Regions from separate parts of the Paenibacillus sp. Cedars genome, predicted to be linked through region 1. Evidence: a T-box and tRNA genes for the amino acid it is inferred to sense, from the RefSeq annotation. Region 1 holds a T-box; the other holds one or more tRNA genes.
What was found. A T-box is a leader RNA that pairs with one kind of tRNA and senses whether it is charged. The one in region 1 lies ahead of B9D94_RS21890 (valine--tRNA ligase), so its partner is inferred to be a tRNA-Val.
Positions count from the first base shown of each region.

Region 2: it encodes a tRNA-Val, which carries the amino acid that the T-box ahead of B9D94_RS21890 (valine--tRNA ligase) is inferred to sense. The anticodon was not compared.

Region 1 is NZ_CP020866.1:4,362,492-4,371,584, reverse strand. It holds gene hemC (hydroxymethylbilane synthase) at 1-360, shown strand, start outside; gene cobA (uroporphyrinogen-III C-methyltransferase) at 365-1,921, shown strand; gene hemB (porphobilinogen synthase) at 1,973-2,974, shown strand; gene hemL (glutamate-1-semialdehyde 2,1-aminomutase) at 3,008-4,303, shown strand; gene B9D94_RS21900 (RluA family pseudouridine synthase) at 4,300-5,202, shown strand; gene B9D94_RS21895 (LysM peptidoglycan-binding domain-containing protein) at 5,373-6,731, shown strand; T-box leader at 6,975-7,271, shown strand; gene B9D94_RS21890 (valine--tRNA ligase) at 7,383-9,093, shown strand, end outside.
Region 2 is NZ_CP020866.1:3,877,846-3,886,938, forward strand. It holds gene B9D94_RS19490 (DUF1054 domain-containing protein) at 1-377, shown strand, start outside; gene B9D94_RS19495 (aminotransferase class I/II-fold pyridoxal phosphate-dependent enzyme) at 637-2,112, shown strand; gene B9D94_RS19500 (DUF1292 domain-containing protein) at 2,177-2,488, opposite strand; gene B9D94_RS19505 (stalk domain-containing protein) at 2,579-3,133, opposite strand; gene B9D94_RS19510 (MBL fold metallo-hydrolase) at 3,383-4,120, shown strand; gene B9D94_RS19515 (DUF3892 domain-containing protein) at 4,185-4,418, shown strand; gene B9D94_RS19520 (GNAT family N-acetyltransferase) at 4,515-4,958, opposite strand; gene B9D94_RS19525 (hypothetical protein) at 5,312-5,575, opposite strand; tRNA gene B9D94_RS19530 (tRNA-Val) at 5,711-5,783, shown strand; gene B9D94_RS19535 (hypothetical protein) at 5,934-6,188, opposite strand; gene B9D94_RS19540 (YhjD family protein) at 6,776-7,186, shown strand; gene B9D94_RS19545 (hypothetical protein) at 7,268-7,669, shown strand; gene B9D94_RS19550 (DUF6941 family protein) at 7,897-8,268, shown strand; gene B9D94_RS19555 (hypothetical protein) at 8,261-8,626, shown strand; gene B9D94_RS19560 (hypothetical protein) at 8,630-8,950, shown strand; gene B9D94_RS19565 (glycoside hydrolase family 73 protein) at 8,991-9,093, opposite strand, start outside.

The sequences.
Region 1 (9,093 bases):
CAAGGCGCACTTGGCATTGAATGCCGTGAAAATGACTCGGAGCTCCTGCATCTGTTGTCACTTTATAACGATGAGGTCACCGCAAGAACCGTTGCGGCTGAACGCAAGTTTCTAAGCGAGCTGAACGGTGGATGCCAAGTGCCTATTGGGGCTTATGCCATCCTGAAGAATGTGGACACAGGAGATTCCCGCGGAGAACAAAACGTTATACAATTAACAGGAATGGTAGGTTCTCCTGACGGCGAGATCATATTGAAGGAAAGCGCGGAAGGAACCGACCCTGAATCGCTCGGAGTGGAAGTAGCTGCAAAGCTGAAAGCCAAAGGAGCGGAGAAGATTCTGGCACAAGTTAGGGGCTGAGGGGATGGCAGGTAAGGTTTATCTGGTGGGAGCAGGTCCGGGCGATGCGCGCCTGATTACGATTAAAGGCAAGGAATGTATTGAAAAGGCGGATGTCGTGGTGTATGACCGATTAGCCAGCCCTCGGTTGCTGCGGTGGACGAAGCCCGGGGCGCAGAAGGTTTATGTGGGCAAGCTTCCGGATCGGCATACGATGAAACAGGAGCAAATCAATCAGCTGCTGGTTGATTTTGCTCTGGAAGGCAAGACGGTTGTCCGCTTAAAGGGCGGTGATCCGACCATCTTCGGAAGAGTGGGCGAAGAAGCGGAGCTGTTGTACCGTCATGGCATTTCCTATGAAATCGTGCCGGGAATTACTTCGGCAATCAGTGTGCCGGCTTATGCAGGCATTCCTGTGACACATCGCGATCATGCCTCCTCCTTATCCATCATTACAGGACATGAGAGTCCGGAGAAGCTGGATCGTATGATTCAGTGGGATAAGGTTACCCATGCAACAGGAACTTTGATTTTTATGATGGGCGTGGCCAAGATCGGTTATATCAGCCGTCAGCTGATCAAGCACGGCCGATCGCCGGAAACGCCAGTGGCTCTTATTAGATGGGGAACCCGTGCAGAGCAAGATACGCTGACGGGAACGCTGGCAGACATTGAGGATAAGGTCAAGGCAGCGAATTTTCAGCCGCCTGCCGTTATTGTGGTTGGGGAGGTTGTGCTTCAGCGGGAGCGACTGAAGTGGGCGGAACGACTACCTCTGTTCGGCAAGCGGATTCTGGTCACAAGGGCTCGAAGCCAGGCCAGCTCATTGGTGTCGCAAATTGAGGATTTGGGCGGAGAACCCTATGAGTTTCCTGTTATCGAAACAGTAATGCCTTCCTCAGATGAAATACTTGCCGGAATTCAACAAGCGCTGGACAAGCTGCCTATGTATGATTGGGTGTTCTTCACCAGCGTCAACGGGGTGGAGTTTTTCTTCCGTCACTTGAAGGAGAATGGGCGGGATATTCGTTCCTTGGCCGCTGCCCGCATCGTTGCGGTTGGTCCGGCTACAGCTGATGCCCTCGGCAATTACGGCATTACAGCCGAGGTGCTCAAGGAGCGTTTTCAGGCGGAAGGCCTTATTGATGCTTACAGCTCTGAGCTCCAGCCAGGTCAGCATGTGCTGCTGCCTCGCGGGGATTTAGGACGCAGGTGGCTGCCGGAGAAGCTGGCGGATATGGGACTGCACGTGACCGAAGCCGTGACCTATGAGAACGTGCTGTGCGGGGAAGACGATGAGGAACTGCTGAAGTTGCTTCAGGAGGGCGGCATCCATGCGGTTACGTTCACCAGTTCTTCTACGGTCACAAATCTGTTCCAGTTGTTGAAGCGAATGGGCGTAGCGCATCCTGCCGACTTGCTGAAACAATCGGCAATTGCTTGCATTGGTCCATTGACTGCTCAGACGGCTGAGGAAGCGGGACTGTCCGTATCGCTTCTTGCCGAAGAAGCGACTGTGGATAGTCTGGTAAGTGCCCTATGTGCCTGGAACGAGGACGATCCACGGCGTGCTTCGCAATAATATTCTTTTTATATACATGAACAAAAGTACATCACTTGGAGGTATTACGCCATGAGTTTTCCAATCGTACGCCATCGCCGGCTGCGTCAAAATGCCGGCATTCGCAGCATGGTTCGCGAGACCGTGCTTCATGCAGAGGATCTGGTTCAGCCGATCTTCGTAACCTACGGAAGCGGCATTAAAAACGAAATTTCGTCGATGCCGGGAGTCTATCATTTTTCTCTGGACACCTTGAAAGAGGAAGTGGATGAAATCGCAGGGTTAGGCATACCTGCCGTGCTTCTGTTCGGTATACCTGAAACCAAGGACAGCGTAGGCACATCCGGTTTTGCGGAAGACGGTATTGTTCAAGAGGCTACTCGTCTCATAAAGGCGTGGTACCCGGATCTTTTGGTCATAGCGGACACCTGCTTATGCGAATTTACCGACCACGGCCACTGCGGCATGGTGCATACCTTCGAGCGTGACGGGCACACCTGCGGCGATGTGTTGAATGATGAATCGCTGGAGCTGCTCGTACGAACGGCGGTATCCCAGGCCAAAGCTGGCGCCGACATCATTGCGCCATCCAATATGATGGACGGTTTTGTGCAGGCGATCCGTGCGGGGCTTGATGATGCCGGATTTTATAATGTGCCGATCATGTCCTATTCGGTTAAATACGCCTCGGCCTTTTACGGGCCGTTCCGTGAAGCGGCCGATTCTGCTCCGCAGTTCGGTGACCGGAAGACCTATCAGATGGATCCGGCCAATGTGAGGGAAGCCCTTCGCGAGGCAGAAACGGACGTGCTGGAAGGTGCGGATATGCTGATGGTGAAGCCTGCGATGGCTTATCTGGACGTGGTCAGATTGCTCAGAGACCAGTTCGACCTGCCGATTGTAGCCTACAACGTTAGCGGCGAGTATTCCATGATCAAGGCGGCTGCCCAGCAGGGATGGATCAGTGAGCAGGCGATTGTGATGGAGCTGCTTACAGGAATGAAGCGCGCCGGTGCGGATATTATCATTACGTATTTTTCGAAGGATGCGGCACGCTGGATGCGCAGCCTGTAACCATTAACGATTAAAGAGTAAGGAGTGCATAATATGAGCCAAGATTTTCGGAAAGAAGATTTGTCGCGTTCTGCTTTTGAGGAAGCCAAGCAATACATTCCCGGTGGCGTGAACAGTCCGGTACGTGCGTTTAAGTCTGTGGGTTTAACACCGATTTATATCGAGCGTGGAGAGGGCAGCCGGGTATATGACATTGACGGTAACAGCTTTATCGATTACGTGGGTTCCTGGGGGCCGCTTATTATGGGTCATGCCCATCCTGAGGTCGTTGATGCCCTGCAGGAGACGGCGGCAAAGGGTACAAGCTTCGGTGCCCCGACACTGTTGGAAACCGAGATGGCTAAACTTGTCTGTGAGCGAGTTCCGTCGATCGAGGTTGTACGGATGGTGAACTCCGGTACGGAAGCGACGATGAGCGCTATCCGTCTGGCGCGTGGTTACACTGGACGCAGCAAAATCATCAAATTCGAGGGCTCCTATCACGGTCACGCCGATAGCCTCCTCATCAAAGCCGGATCTGGAATTGCAACCCTCGGCCTGCCTGATAGTCCAGGCGTACCGGAAAGCGTGGCTGTTAACACGATTGCGGTTCCGTATAACGACCTTGAATCAGTCCAGCTTGCTTTTGAACGGTTTGGCGAAGAGATCGCAGCTGTAATCGTTGAGCCGGTAGCAGGCAATATGGGCGTAGTTCCTCCTCTTCCAGGATTTCTGGAAGGCTTGCGCAAGGTGACCTCCGATTACGGCAGTGTGCTTATTTTTGATGAGGTGATGACGGGATTCCGGGTCGATTTGAATTGTGCTCAGGGACGGTATGGTGTCACACCGGATTTGACATGCCTGGGCAAAGTGATCGGCGGCGGCTTGCCCGTCGGTGCTTACGGGGGCAAGCGTGAACTGATGGACCAGATTGCTCCGGCAGGACCAATCTATCAGGCGGGAACGCTGAGCGGAAATCCGCTGGCCATGGCTGCCGGTTACACTACCTTGAAGCTGTTGACGCCGGCAGTCTATGAGCAGCTGGAGGAACGGGGCGCCCGGCTTCAGGCCGGACTCGAGTCCAATGCAAAGGAGTTCGGTATCCCGTTGTCCGTTAATCGGATAGGCTCCATGGTATGTCCTTTCTTTACGAATACGCCAGTGGTGAATTTCGATACGGCCAAGACGAGTGATTTGGATATGTTCCGCCGATATTTTGCGGCCATGGTTCAAGAGGGAGTCAGCGTTCCTCCTTCCCAGTTCGAGGGCATGTTCATTTCGGCAGCCCATACGGTGGAGGATATCGATGCCACCATTGAAGCGAACCGCAGCGCCTTCAAGAGCCTATGAGTTACAAGGGGAACTGGAGTAAAAGGGGCGAATGGCTGGAGCTGACACCTGGCAAGGTGCTGTTGAGCCAGCCGGATCGGGAACAGGCCGCTGCCAAGTGGCTTCTCGAGACGTTCGGAATGCCCGAGAAGCTGTATCGCAAGCTGCGCCATGAGCAAGGGATACAATGGAGAGGGGACCGGCTTCGGCTGGTCCTTTTTCCTTATCGCGATTACGGCATCAAACCGAGATGGCAGGAACTGCACGTATTGCATGAGGATGAGTTCTGTCTCGTCGTGAACAAACCGGCCGGTATGGCCGTCCACCCCGATCAGGAGAGCGAGGAAACAACGCTGAATCATGTTGTAGCCGCTTATTACGAAGCAGAGGGGATTCATACGGCGGTCCGGCATATTCATCGTCTGGATAAGGATACAACCGGTCCTGTGCTGTATGCCAAGAATGAATACGCGCAGCTGAAGCTTGATGAAGCGATGCGAGAGAAGAAAATTGTGCGGATTTATGCTGCTATCGTACAGGGCAGGGTAGGACAGGAGCTTAAAGTGATCGACCTGCCGATCGGCAAGGACCGTTATCACTCAAGCCGCCGTAGAGTGTCATTAACCGGCCAGGCTGCCATAACGCATATTCTCTCCTCTGAAGTATACCCGAGGGCCAGCTTGTTGAATATCAGTCTTGAAACCGGTCGTACGCATCAAATCCGGGTTCACCTTAGTCATATGGGACATCCGCTCCTGGGAGATTCCTTGTATGGGGGACCGGCGCTGTTTTCGCGCCAGGCGCTGCATGGTGAACGCTTGCTGTTTCATCATCCTCTAACAGGTGAGAGGCTCGAGGTACAGGCCCCATGGCCTCAGGACATGATGGAATTAAGAGAGTTAATCATAGAGGGATCCTGACGGTAGAGGATTTTGCAAAATCCTGAATAAATCTGTAACTTTCACGCAACAATTCGCAAAAAAGTCATGCTCTCCTGTTTTCGGCATATAGATAAATTGAGTGGCGAAACTTAGGCTCATGCCGTGATAACAGATCACGGATAGTATATGCCAAAAAGGAGGACATTCCCGTGTTTGACCAGTCCTACGGATTGCGGTTTGATATTTACGAGCGTATTAATTTAACGGAAGATTTGCCGGGAATCGAAGAATTGGAAGAGGCGGAGTTGATCCCGCACATTCAGGTGATCAGCCAGCAGGATCAGGCCACACTTCGGGGGCATCTGCTTCTCGCAGGCCTGTATAAAGGTGACACTGAAGCAGGAGAAACCGAGCCGCTCGAGCACTGGATTCCGGTCGAGATCACGGTTCCGCTGAACCGGGTATCTTCTTTGGATGACATCGCAGTTGAGATTGAGAATTTTGATGTAGATTTGCTATCCAAGCGCAGCTTGAATATTACAGGGGTTCTTTCTCTCAAAGGAATTCAGGCGGCGGCACCGGGTTCCCGGGATCAGGTATGGGCCAATGAGGAATTCACAGTGGTACATGCTCCTGAAACGCCTAATTTCTATTCGAACGGCGAGCAGCAGTTTGCTGCCAATCCGTATGAGCAGCTGCAAGGCGGAGGAGCTGGTGAAGATACAAATTCGGCTTCACCTCCCTATTTTAACGAAACTCAGCCAAGGGCCAACGTGTCGGGGACGGATGCGCGCACACAGCAGTATTTAGCATCCTGGGCGGAGTATGAGAATCAAATTCAGGATGCGGAAGAGCCAGCTGGCGCTGAAGGCTTCTCCAGTGATCAGGAAGCCCGGGACACCGTCGAATATGCCTTACATAATGAGACGGAAACGATCCCTCAGGCAGCTGAGCCTGAGCCGTCTATTCCAAGTGTATGGCAATTCGAGCGGGTAACGCCTCAGCCGGAGACGGTTCAGGAAGAACCGGCAGCAGATTTCCCAGGCGTTGTTGAACGCAAAGGCGAAGAGGTCGAAGCCGTACCGGTGCTGGAATCATCGGAAACGGAAGAAGCTCAGCCTGTTTTTGCCGAGGGGGCAGAGGCTTCAGAGGATATAGCCGAGGAAATCTCCGCTAAACCCGAGGAGGTCACGACGAAGCCGGAGCTGAAAGTTGCCTTCAGTACAAAGAACAGCACCACAAGTACTTCGGGCGTAGGTTTCTCTTCATTGCTTCAATCGAGCAGAACGGTGCAGGATCAGGACCAAGCCGCTCGGGACGAGGAAGAAGAAGCCGAAGAGCTGGTGGAGTCCGCTGCGTCCGAGGATGTGGAGTGGAAAAGTCTCTTCCTTGGCAACCGACATGAGGAAACTCCATTCCGCAAGGTACGGATGTGCATTGTTCAGCGTGAGGAGACACTCGATCTGATTGCGGAGCGCTATCAACTGACGCCGCGGGAACTTTTGTTATACAACCGCATGTCTGAACAGAATGTCGAAGAAGGCCAGGTCTTATACATTCCCCAGTAATCGAGGGGGTTCATCGTGCAAGAAGAAAGCGGGTCAAGGTGGGAAATCCTTGGTCTGCTTTTTTGTTTTACAGAAACAGGATGGAAGCAAATGAGGGAGCTAACACGGAAGTATTTTCAGTAAGTCATAATATTTGGATTGGACAGGTATGATGTTTAAATTCTTCGGAAACACTCGAAATATTGACTATATGCAACAACCACGGTATATTTGAATAGTATATGTACAGGTATTCCAAAAGCTAGAACAACGTTGAACGGGAAGAGTAGGAAGGTATGGCCTTCAGAGAGCGGAATTGCTACCCAGCGCTGTGAGATTCCGCAGGAACCAGCTTGCCGAAGTCGCCCCGGAGTTGCGGACTTGAGTTAGAGTAGGGATCGTTTACTACCCTGGTTAGGGTTCGCCGGCCGCAGCCGTTATCTGCGTAAAGTGTCGTGCTTGACGCTCCTTCATGTTCTTCACGGGAGGACAACGGTTGATAAACAATCGTAAGCACGAAACAAAGGTGGTACCGCGAGAGAACAGTCTTTCGTCCTTTGAGGACGAGGGGCTTTTTTTGTTTCATGCCAAAAATGCTATCATGGGCCGCTTCTCAAGGCTAAAACATTTCTGGTTGGCAAAACTGATTAACAGTGACGGAGGTACGAAAATATGGATCAAAAACAAAACCAATCCCAGTTAGAAATGCCAACGACGTATGATCCGAAGGCAGCCGAGCAAAAATGGTATCCGTACTGGAAGGAAGGCGGCTTCTTTGAAGCTGGCAAACGTCCGGACGCGGAGCCTTACACGATTGTGATTCCTCCTCCTAACGTTACGGGAATGCTTCATATCGGCCATGCTCTTGACTTCACGCTGCAGGATATTCTCATTCGCGTGAAGCGGATGCAGGGATATGATGCGCTCTGGCTGCCTGGTTCTGACCATGCGGGCATTGCAACTCAAACGAAGGTGGAGCAGAAGCTTCGCGAGGAAGGTGTTACCCGTTACGATCTGGGACGTGAGAAGTTCCTGGAGAAGGTATGGGAATGGAAGGATCTGTACGCGAATACGATCCGGGATCAATGGTCAAAGATCGGCCTGTCGCTGGATTATTCCAGAGAGCGTTTCACGCTGGACGAAGGTTTGTCGGAAGCGGTTCGCGAGGTGTTTGTTAAGCTCTATGACAAAGGCCTTATCTACCGCGGCAAACGTATCATTAACTGGGATCCGGCCGCGCGTACGGCATTGTCCGATATTGAGGTGGAGTACAAAGAGGTCAATGGACATTTGTACCATTTGCAATATCCGCTAAAAGACGGCAGCGGCTTCATTACCGTAGCTACGACTCGTCCAGAGACGATGCTCGGTGATACAGCGGTAGCTGTTCATCCGAAAGACGAGCGGTATAAAGACATGATTGGCAAAACGCTGGTACTGCCGATTGTCGGCCGGGAAATCCCGGTTATTGCCGATGAGTATGTGGAGAAGGATTTTGGCAGCGGAGCCGTTAAAATTACGCCTTCGCATGATCCGAACGATTTTGAGATGGGACAGCGACATAACCTGCCGCAAATTACGGTGATGGATGAGTCCGGTACGATGAACGAGTTTGCCGGCAAGTACCAAGGTCTTGACCGCAGCGAATGCCGCAAGCAAATCGTGAATGACATGAAGGAATCGGGTGTATTGCTTCGAGTTGAAGATCACGTGCATCAGGTTGGTCACAGTGAAAGAACCGGCGCGGTGGTTGAGCCTTACCTGTCCACGCAATGGTTTGTTAACATGCAGCCGCTGGCACAGGCAGCCGTAGAGGCGCAGAAATCCGGCAAGGGCGTTAACTTTGTGCCTGACCGGTTTGAGCGAACCTACCTGCACTGGATGGAGAATGTACGCGACTGGTGTATCTCTCGTCAATTATGGTGGGGCCACCGGATCCCGGCATGGTATTCCGAGTCCACCGGTGAAGTGGTTGTTGCCATGAATGAAGAGGAAGCGCGTGCGAAGCTTGGCAAGGATGATCTGAGACAGGATGAGGATGTGCTGGATACCTGGTTCAGCTCGGCGCTCTGGCCGTTCTCGACCATGGGCTGGCCGGATCTGGACAGCGAGGATTTCAAACGTTATTATCCGACCAACGTTCTCGTAACAGGTTACGACATTATTCCGTTCTGGGTATCACGGATGATCTTCCAGGGGCTCGAATTTACGGATCAAATGCCGTTCAAGGATACCCTGATTCATGGCCTGGTTCGGGATAGCGAAGGCCGCAAGATGTCCAAGTCGCTTGGCAACGGCATCGACCCGCTTGAAGTTATCGAGCAGTACGGCGCAGACGCCATGCGTTATATGATCTCAACGGGCAGCACGCCGGGTCAGGATC
Region 2 (9,093 bases), 480 kb from region 1:
AAGCTCTGCCCCATTTTCAGGTGGGCATGTTCGGCACACATCTGTTTATTATCTTCGCGGTCATATACGAGAGCCCCAACAAAACCGTGTTTGCAAGCAATTTGGAAGCCAAACTGAAGAAAACAGCGAAGGCACTCCCTAAAAACTTCTATTGGTCCACGGATCATATGAACCCGGCTGGCACGCCTCATCAGGATATGAATGAGCAGGAGTTCGCCTCACTGATTCATAAGCTGAAGCAGGTGAAAAAATCCGAGGTCTTATGCGGTCTGCAGATTCCGCGCGAGGAAGCCGTCAAGCTGGACGGGGACGAGCTGGTTAAGAAGGTGCAGGAGACGTTTGAGACGCTGCTGCCGCTTTATAAATTGGCATTTTAAGCGAGAAAGCAATAAAAAGGGGAAAGGGCTGCCTGAGCGGCTCTTTTTTTATGGGTGATATTTTAATGAAGGAAAGATGAAGATCCAAGTTTCCTCCTTAATATGTCTAAAGTTTGAAGGGTTCGTGTACAAAGCAAGAAAAGCCGTACATTCTCCTTGCATTCCCCCCCTATTTTGCTATACTCAATTTTGTTTATATAATAACCGTATTCAACAAATCATATGAAAATACAGACAAGGAAAGGTTGTGACAACGTCCATGGACCACAGTCGTACACCGCTCTTCACCGCACTTAAGGAACACGCGGCCAAAAACCCCGTGCAATTTCACATTCCGGGACATAAGAAGGGCCTCGGCACCGATGCCGAATTTAGGGAATTTATAGGGGATAATGCCTTTTCTATAGATTTGATCAATATTGCGCCGCTTGACGACTTGCATCAGCCTACAGGCGTAATTGAGGAAGCCCAGAAGCTGGCTGCTGACGCATTTGGTGCTGATCATACCTATTTTAGTGTACAAGGGACAAGCGGAGCGATCATGACCATGATCATGTCGGTTTGCTCGCCTGGGGACAAAATCATCGTACCGCGGAATGTTCATAAGTCCGTGCTTTCCGCCATCATTTTTACCGGCGCCAAGCCCGTATTCGTATCGCCTGCCCAGGATCATAATGTAGGGATTGACCACGGGATCACCATCAGCTCGGTTCGGAAAGCGTTAAAACGTCACCCTGACGTAAAAGCTGTATTGGTCATCAACCCGACCTATTTTGGTGTAAGTGCAGATCTGAAAGAAATCGTCGATTTGGCGCACAGCTATAACGTGCCTGTTCTGGTGGATGAGGCGCATGGGGTATTGATTCACTTTCATGAGGAGCTTCCGATGTCGGCTATGGAAGCAGGCGCGGACATGGCAGCGACCAGCGTTCACAAGCTCGGCGGTTCGATGACCCAAAGCTCCGTGCTGAACGTGAATACCAAGAACGGTTACATTAACCCTTACTGCGTACAGACCATCATCAGTATGCTGACAACAACGTCAACTTCCTATATTTTGCTGGCATCGCTGGATACTTCGCGCCGGAGCCTGGCTCTTCATGGCCGTGAGATGGCTGCAAAAACGATTGAGCTGGCACAATATGCACGTGATGAGGTCAATAAGATCGAAGGCTTGTACAGCTTTGGTGAAGAAATTTTAGGCGGTGAAGCAACGTACTCCTTTGATCCAACCAAGCTGACGATCCATGTCCGCCATCTCGGCATTACGGGGTATGAAACCGAGAACTGGCTTCGAGATCACTACAATATTGAAGTAGAGCTCAGTGATATGTACAATATTCTGTGCCTCATTACACCAGGAGACAACCAGGAAACGATCGACATTTTGCTGACGGCGCTCCGTGAGCTTTCGGACGTATACATGCATGTGAATGAAATTAACGAACTGATTGTAAAAACGCCGGAAATTCCGCAATTGTCGCTTATCCCTCGCGATGCTTTCTACGGGGATACCGAGGTTGTTCCTTTCAAGGAATCAGCAGGACGCATTATTGCTGAATTTATTTATGTCTATCCGCCAGGAATTCCGATTCTGCTTCCGGGTGAAGTTATTTCCCAGGAAAACATTGATTACATCATTGATCATGTCGATGTAGGACTTCCGGTTAAAGGTCCTGAGGACCGCAGCATCCAAAATGTGAAGGTCATCGTGGAAACCAATCCGATCTTCTAAATACCTGTACACACAAAAAATCCCGATGCGAGAGGTTCGCACCGGGATTTTCAGTTAAGGCGTACTATTCCTGGTTTGCAGCAGCGACCAGTTCGTTATAAACCGCCTCTACTTCATTCCATTCCTCTTCGTCCTCAATATTGTAAAGAACCATTTCCTCGTTCTCTTCTTCCATACGTAGAATGACGCCGTCCGCTTCCGGATTTTCGCGTTCAAGCAAAAGCGCGTAAAGCTTCTCGCCGACATCAAATGTCTCAACAAGAACCATCTCTACTTCTTTTCCTTCTTCATCCGTCAATGTCAGCACAAACTCTTCATGCTCATGGTCGTGGTCATGACCGCAAGCATCTCCGTGTTCATGTTTGTGTTCACTCATTGAAAAAACCTCACTTCGGTTAAATTATCATACTTTCGTATCGTATCACGGATAGCTTCTTCAGGTCAATTTCCCCAAGGGACGCTCTCATTAGTTAAGTGCAGTGATCACTTTCTCCGCAACTTTCACAAATCCGGTATCCGATTTGACCTTTACATAGAAGCCAACGGAATACTTGCCGGTTGTTTTAAAATCGTACGTAAAATCATAGGTTCTGAACCAGAAGTTATCCTTGCGGTCCTTCACTTCCTGGGACTGGATATCTTTTATATTACCCGAAGGATCCTCGATGGCGACTTTCACTGCATGGATGTCATTGTTCAAGCTGTCTACCTGACTGAATACATTGAACTTCAACTTGCCTTTGTTCACGTTGCCGAATACAGTATCTCCTTTAAACAGAAAAATATGCACATTCGGCTTGATGACTTGAACTTGTCCATTGGAAGAATTCCAATCCACCGCACCGTCAAATTCCCTCACCGGCACATAGGTTTTGCCATCAATTAAATACCCGCCATCTTTTAATTCACGTCCGTTCATCCATACACGAACCCGTTCATTGACGGAATCTGCAAATAAAAGGGTGCTGCTACCCATTAAAGAAAGCACGAGCATACATGCCATTACTTTTTTCCACTTCATTTTATCATTTCCCTCCATTGGCTCATCATGTTGTTATATGTGTATACTACATGTCAAAAAACAAGTTGCGGACAATTTTGCACTTTGTGGTAAAATTTTTTCCTCATGCCTTTCGGCCTGTGCCTATCCTGATTTTCACTGCAACATCGGTGTGTTTCTATCATAAACTCGGTGTAAATCTACATATAATTCGTTAAAATATACATTAGCTTACTGGACTAACATCATTTCATCAGGAGGTTTCATCCATTGACACTGAAATTGCAAATGCTTGGCACCGGCAGTGCGTTTGCCAAGAACTACTACAACAACAATGCACTGTTCCACGACGGGGATTTCACGCTGCTCATTGATTGCGGTATTACGGCTCCTATGGCACTCCATCAATTAGATCTGACGTTCGATGATTTGGATGCTCTGCTCATCACGCATATCCATGCTGACCATGTTGGCGGTATGGAGGAGCTCGCTTTTATTATGAAAATGAAGTACAATCGCAAAATTCCGCTCTACATTGCTGAAGCGCTGGTCGAACCGATATGGGAGCATTCTCTAAAGGGCGGATTATACCAGCAAGGACATATCTCCTCCCTGGAGGATGTATTTGACGTTCGTCCCCTGAAACCTGGGGTGAAAGCCGATATCTCTTCGGGAATCTCGGTAGAGCTGATTCATACGCAGCATATTCCAGGGAAGAATAGTTATTCCCTCTATTTGAATGACCGGATTTTTTACAGCGCGGATATGGTGTTTGATCCTGCATTGCTCCACAAGCTGGTGAACGAGCGGGATTGTGAATTTATTCTGCATGAATGCCAGCTGCAGGGTCCGGGCGAGGTTCATACTACGCTTGACGAACTGCTAAGTCTTCCTGAAGAGATTCAGGAGCGTACCTATCTCATGCATTACAGCGATGACGTTGAAGCGTTCATTGGCAAGACCGGCACCATGGAATTTGTAGAGCAGCAGCGGGTATACGAATTGTAGATCAATATCTCATGCATAGATTGTAAGGCTTCCCGGGAATACTAAACTCGGGAGGCGATATGATATGGACAATGGACAACAAGAAGTCGTAGGCGTACGCAAAAATGGCGACGGCGACATCATCGAACTTAAGCTGGATAACGGAACTGTCGTTGACTACAAAACAGCTCAACACATGGTCAAAAATAAAGAGATCAAGAACCTGAACGTCTTCCGTGGACGTGACGGCGACGAACACCTTCGTTCCAATGCGGATGGTGATCCCAGCAACAACCTGGACAATATGCCGACGTTTTAATCAACAAAAAAAAGACCTCGAGTTCAACTCGGGGTCTTTTTTTCTATATAACCAATTTAGATGTTCGGCATTTTCGTATAATTAAACCGAAACCGTCTACAGTTCCTTTTTCATACGGACATGGGGAATGCCGGCATCATCAAACGGCTCGTCCGATATCGTCTCATAACCCAGCTTGCGGTAAAATGGCTCTGCCTGCACTTGAGCATCCAGGATGGAATACTGCAGCTTCAATTCACGCGCCTGCGTTTCCAGCGCCATCATCAGCACCCGGCCAATCCCTTTGGAACGAAAAGGCTTGCGAACCGCAATGCGCTGCATTTTGGCGGAATCTTTATTGTAATACGTGATGCGGCCCGTTGCCGCAAACTGCCCTTCGGACTTGATCAGCACATGATGCGCATCCGATTCCAGGTTGTCGTAGTCATCGATCTCCAAGTCAATGGGCACCTTCTGCTCCAGCACGAACACGTCCTTGCGAATATCCAGCGCCTGCTGCAATTGCTCTTCGGTTGATACATTTATGATTTCTGCTGCCATTTCAACACCTCTTTTATGTAGAATCAATTTCTTGTGATTTCTGCAGGTCGAGATATTATACAAAATATTCGTTTTCCTGTATAGTAGAAGCTACTGTCTTCTTGAAAGGAGCGTTGCCTCTATGGGCATGGGAGCTACGATATTTTGGGCGATTATCATAGCCGTCCTGATCATCTACCCCGTCTTTTGGGCGATTAAAAAAGGGTATTCCCGCAAATGGGATGAGGAATAGCATCGGCCGTTATACGACAAACCGCCAGCCTGCCAGCCGGCGGTTTGCTCTGCTCGTTGATCGAGCAAGAGTACGGACCGTTTGCGGAATTCGATCTAGCTCGGATCGTCCTTACAGCTTGTTACGGATTCAGATCGTGTAACGTATCCTCCGAATCCATCGGGGATACCGGCTCCAGTGACCCACTTCCCGGTTTGGAGTATACATCCTGCTCGACAGAACGGCTGTAAACATCAAGCAGCACAGGTGCTGCCGGAGCATGCAGCGGCTCAAGCTGCACCGACGTTCTCTCCGGGATACTGCACCCGCTCCCGAGAGTAGATATTACGATGAATGAAAGAAGCAGCCCTGCTTGTTTGAAACGATGGGATTTCCCACCTCTCATGCCATTCACGCTCCTCTAATGGAAAAATCATGCTCTATGTAGTGTGAACCGGAACATGATTTTTTATAACGAGAAAACCATTGACAGCCATAATGTCTGCTGGTAATATATGAATTACCTTTTTAAATATTTCATGATCTGTTAGCTCAGCTGGGAGAGCACTATCTTGACAGGGTAGGGGTCAGTGGTTCGAGCCCACTACAGATCATAACTGAAAACCCTTGATGCCGTTGGCGTCAGGGGTTTTCCCTTTTCTTTTCGAAAGAGGCTTTTTTAGTAATTGGGGTCCCGCTGGGGTCCAATCAATTGTGTCTTCTCAAAAAAAACAGCCCAGAAATTAATACCTGGACTGATTTTCTTACTTTATGCATTTGCCAATCTGAATCCCCGCCTGAATAGCTGTTGGAAAAATGTAGTTAACGTCTCTACGGGTTTTTAAAATGAATAAGTTTTCTATACTATTAGCCACCTCTGATAATTCAGGCTTTATTTCTTTTATTTCCTCAAGATGTTCGACTAGTTCTTGATATAAATCATCCGTATGACTCTCACACGATTCCACTGCTTCATTCAATTTTCTCTCTTCAGCAATCGACAGCCATTCCTCCAACATTGATTGACAACCCCCTCAACTGTTTATCTGGTTTGCACCTGAGTTTTACCATGTTATAATTTACCTTTGGATCACCTCGTTTTTTTGAGAAAGGAGTATGTATGAAGTTTGAATAACATCTCCCGTGGGAGGTGCTTGCTTGGCGATCTGATATTCCAACGTGGTTGGACTCATGAACACTATGCTTCTATATCAGGCCGTTCTCCTCGTATGATTTCCTATTTTTGCAGTAATGAAAGAACAATGTTGCCTGAGGATATATACGTGGCAATGTTAATTTTCAACTGTGAAATCACTGATATCTACGAGTTTACAGAGCAAGCTGCGGATTAGTTTTCCGCCTCCCTCCGGATGTGTCCGAACAAATTGTTCGGAATATAGGTAAATTATACCTCTTTATCTCCCATCTCTCAATTGTTAAAATTTAACATTAATAACTCTCCCATTACTTTTTCCTATGTACAATCCACACTGGTTTTGGAATAATATTACTACGAACAAGCGTTCTTATCAAGACTTGTTTTCATTTTCACGAAAAGCTATCATAGAATATATGTTCGCATTTTTAGAGGACGGGTGAGGGTGAAATGAAAATAGCAGAGGCCATTACAAGCAAGGATCGTCACTATGTCAAACGTTATATAATCATAACTCTTGTCATTGCAGCATTCGAGCGGGACTGCAGATACATAGAGAAGCAGTTGAAGACGCCGGGGCCTTATGTGGACATCATCAAGCTGGCGACGGAGAATGCATGGGCGGATATGAGAGATGTAAAAAAACACTTTTGGTTAAAAGGCATGAAGTTATACGAAGAGAAGCGAACACCGCTTGGTATTATGGCGAAGTTTAAATGCAGAGGCTACGAGTCATCATTGGAGCTTCGCTGGGAATACATCTCAGCTGAAGCGTCTATCTTAATGCGCAAATATTTAGGGCTTGATGTTTCGGTATATGGAGACCCAACAACACCGGGACATTTAAGGGAGCAATATTAAATTTCTGAAGTAATCAACAGGATACTTTTAACCCTTGTAGAAGAAGTAAGGGAAACAAGCTTTTAAAAGGGGGCTACTTATTTGAATTTCATTAAACACCAGTTAACAGTTGAGGATATCAAAACACTCACCGAAAAGGAATTAGAGAATTTTCATGATTCCATACTATGGGGAGATCCTGAACCGGGAGAAAGCTTTTACGATTTTTCGACTGATGAAGTCCATACAATTACTGAGGTCAGATCAGAGAGCAGTAGCTATTATCTAGTGTACGAGGGTGGAAAAACAGATGATTGGGATACATGCTTCCCATTGCTTAATGTCGGGCAGCTATTGGACCTTCTTTCATTTGAAACGAACATAGAGGTTCGCAGTTGGGGAAGCGGCTGGCTCGTTGTATATGAAGATCAGTTTTTCAAAGTAGGGCGAAACGAACTGATTGATGTTTTATTTAAAGCCTTGAAATTGAAAATTTCCAAATAAAAAATGGACCCCCTCTGGCCTATGCCGAAGGGGCGCATACCGATGTTCCAGGTATTAGACCTACCTGTTTGTGTCGATACAGTAATATAGGGTATATATATTTTACTACAACAAAAATAGAGACTCTATTTGGTTCATGATCAATTCATGGTATAATTTAGTTGACGCAACACCAGAATTTAGATACATTACTTCTAATGAACTAAAATCTCATTGAGGGAGTTACAATGAAAATCAGGACTTTTTTAGTATGTGAGGATGTGGACTTTAACTCTGATGATAGTACTATTGTCATAAAAAAAATGATGCGAGGAATACTCACCAAAAAATTTCCAGCAAAAGAGACAGTATCTTTCTTGCTAACTTTTGAGGATACTCCACAAAAAGACGGAGAGTTAATAATTTCCATTCTCAGTAACAAAGGTAAGCCGGTAATAAAGTATAAGTTTGATTTATTAAGGAGTCAAGACGCCATCACAGCTGATATGGATATAACTTTCCCAGAACCAGGAGAGTACAAGCTAAAAATTACATATGGCGACGAATTCCTTGGTAAATATAGATTCCCTGTAATCAAGGATGGTGATGAAGATGAGTAATTCTAATATCTGTGCTCTTGAATATAATGGGATTAGGGATTTGAATAATTCCATGTCTAGAGAAACATCGGTTATAGGTTTCCGCTTCTCGGATGATACCAAGCCCGTGAAGTTAGCACAGGTCAAGGTTGCTAAAAAGGATGTAGTAAAACCAAGGAGTGGTATTACTATGTTACATAACATCAATGTCAAAAAGATCGGATCTCTACTTATGCTAGCCTTAGCACTTGGAACCATAATAACATCTCTGTCTGGATCAAACGCATTTTCAAATATCGGGGCTATTATTATCGTTTTATCCAGCTTATTTGTCGCTTTCATGTTCTGGTCGGATGATAACGAGCGAAAGAAGGTATAATCGTTGTCTGAAGCACCTCTAAATGATCAGTCAGCGCCTTCACCGCAAACTTCCACTGCCCCTGGAGAAGGAAAGCTGCGCTTGCCTGATTTATTTGGGAAAATTTTAGATAGGCTCCCTATGTCAAAATTAACTGCTAAGATGAGCTACTGCATTATCTTTGCAGTCATGCTGATCATCTTCACACTTATAATGTCTTCCATCAAGACATCTCCCACTGATTTCCCTACCTCATGGGATATGCGAGGTATTATCGCTATATTTTGTATTATCTTCTTTGTAGGGATTTGGGATAGGATAAAGGGATCTAAAAGCAATCCTTAGTAAAGCCCCCGCAGATTAACATAGCGGGGGCTTATTTTATTTATTTTTCAGATTCAATTGCCTGCAGCTGCTTCTCTAGCTCTGCGATCCTGTCGGTATTGCCGCCGATCAATTTAAGGAAGTTCTTCCGCAGTCGATACATC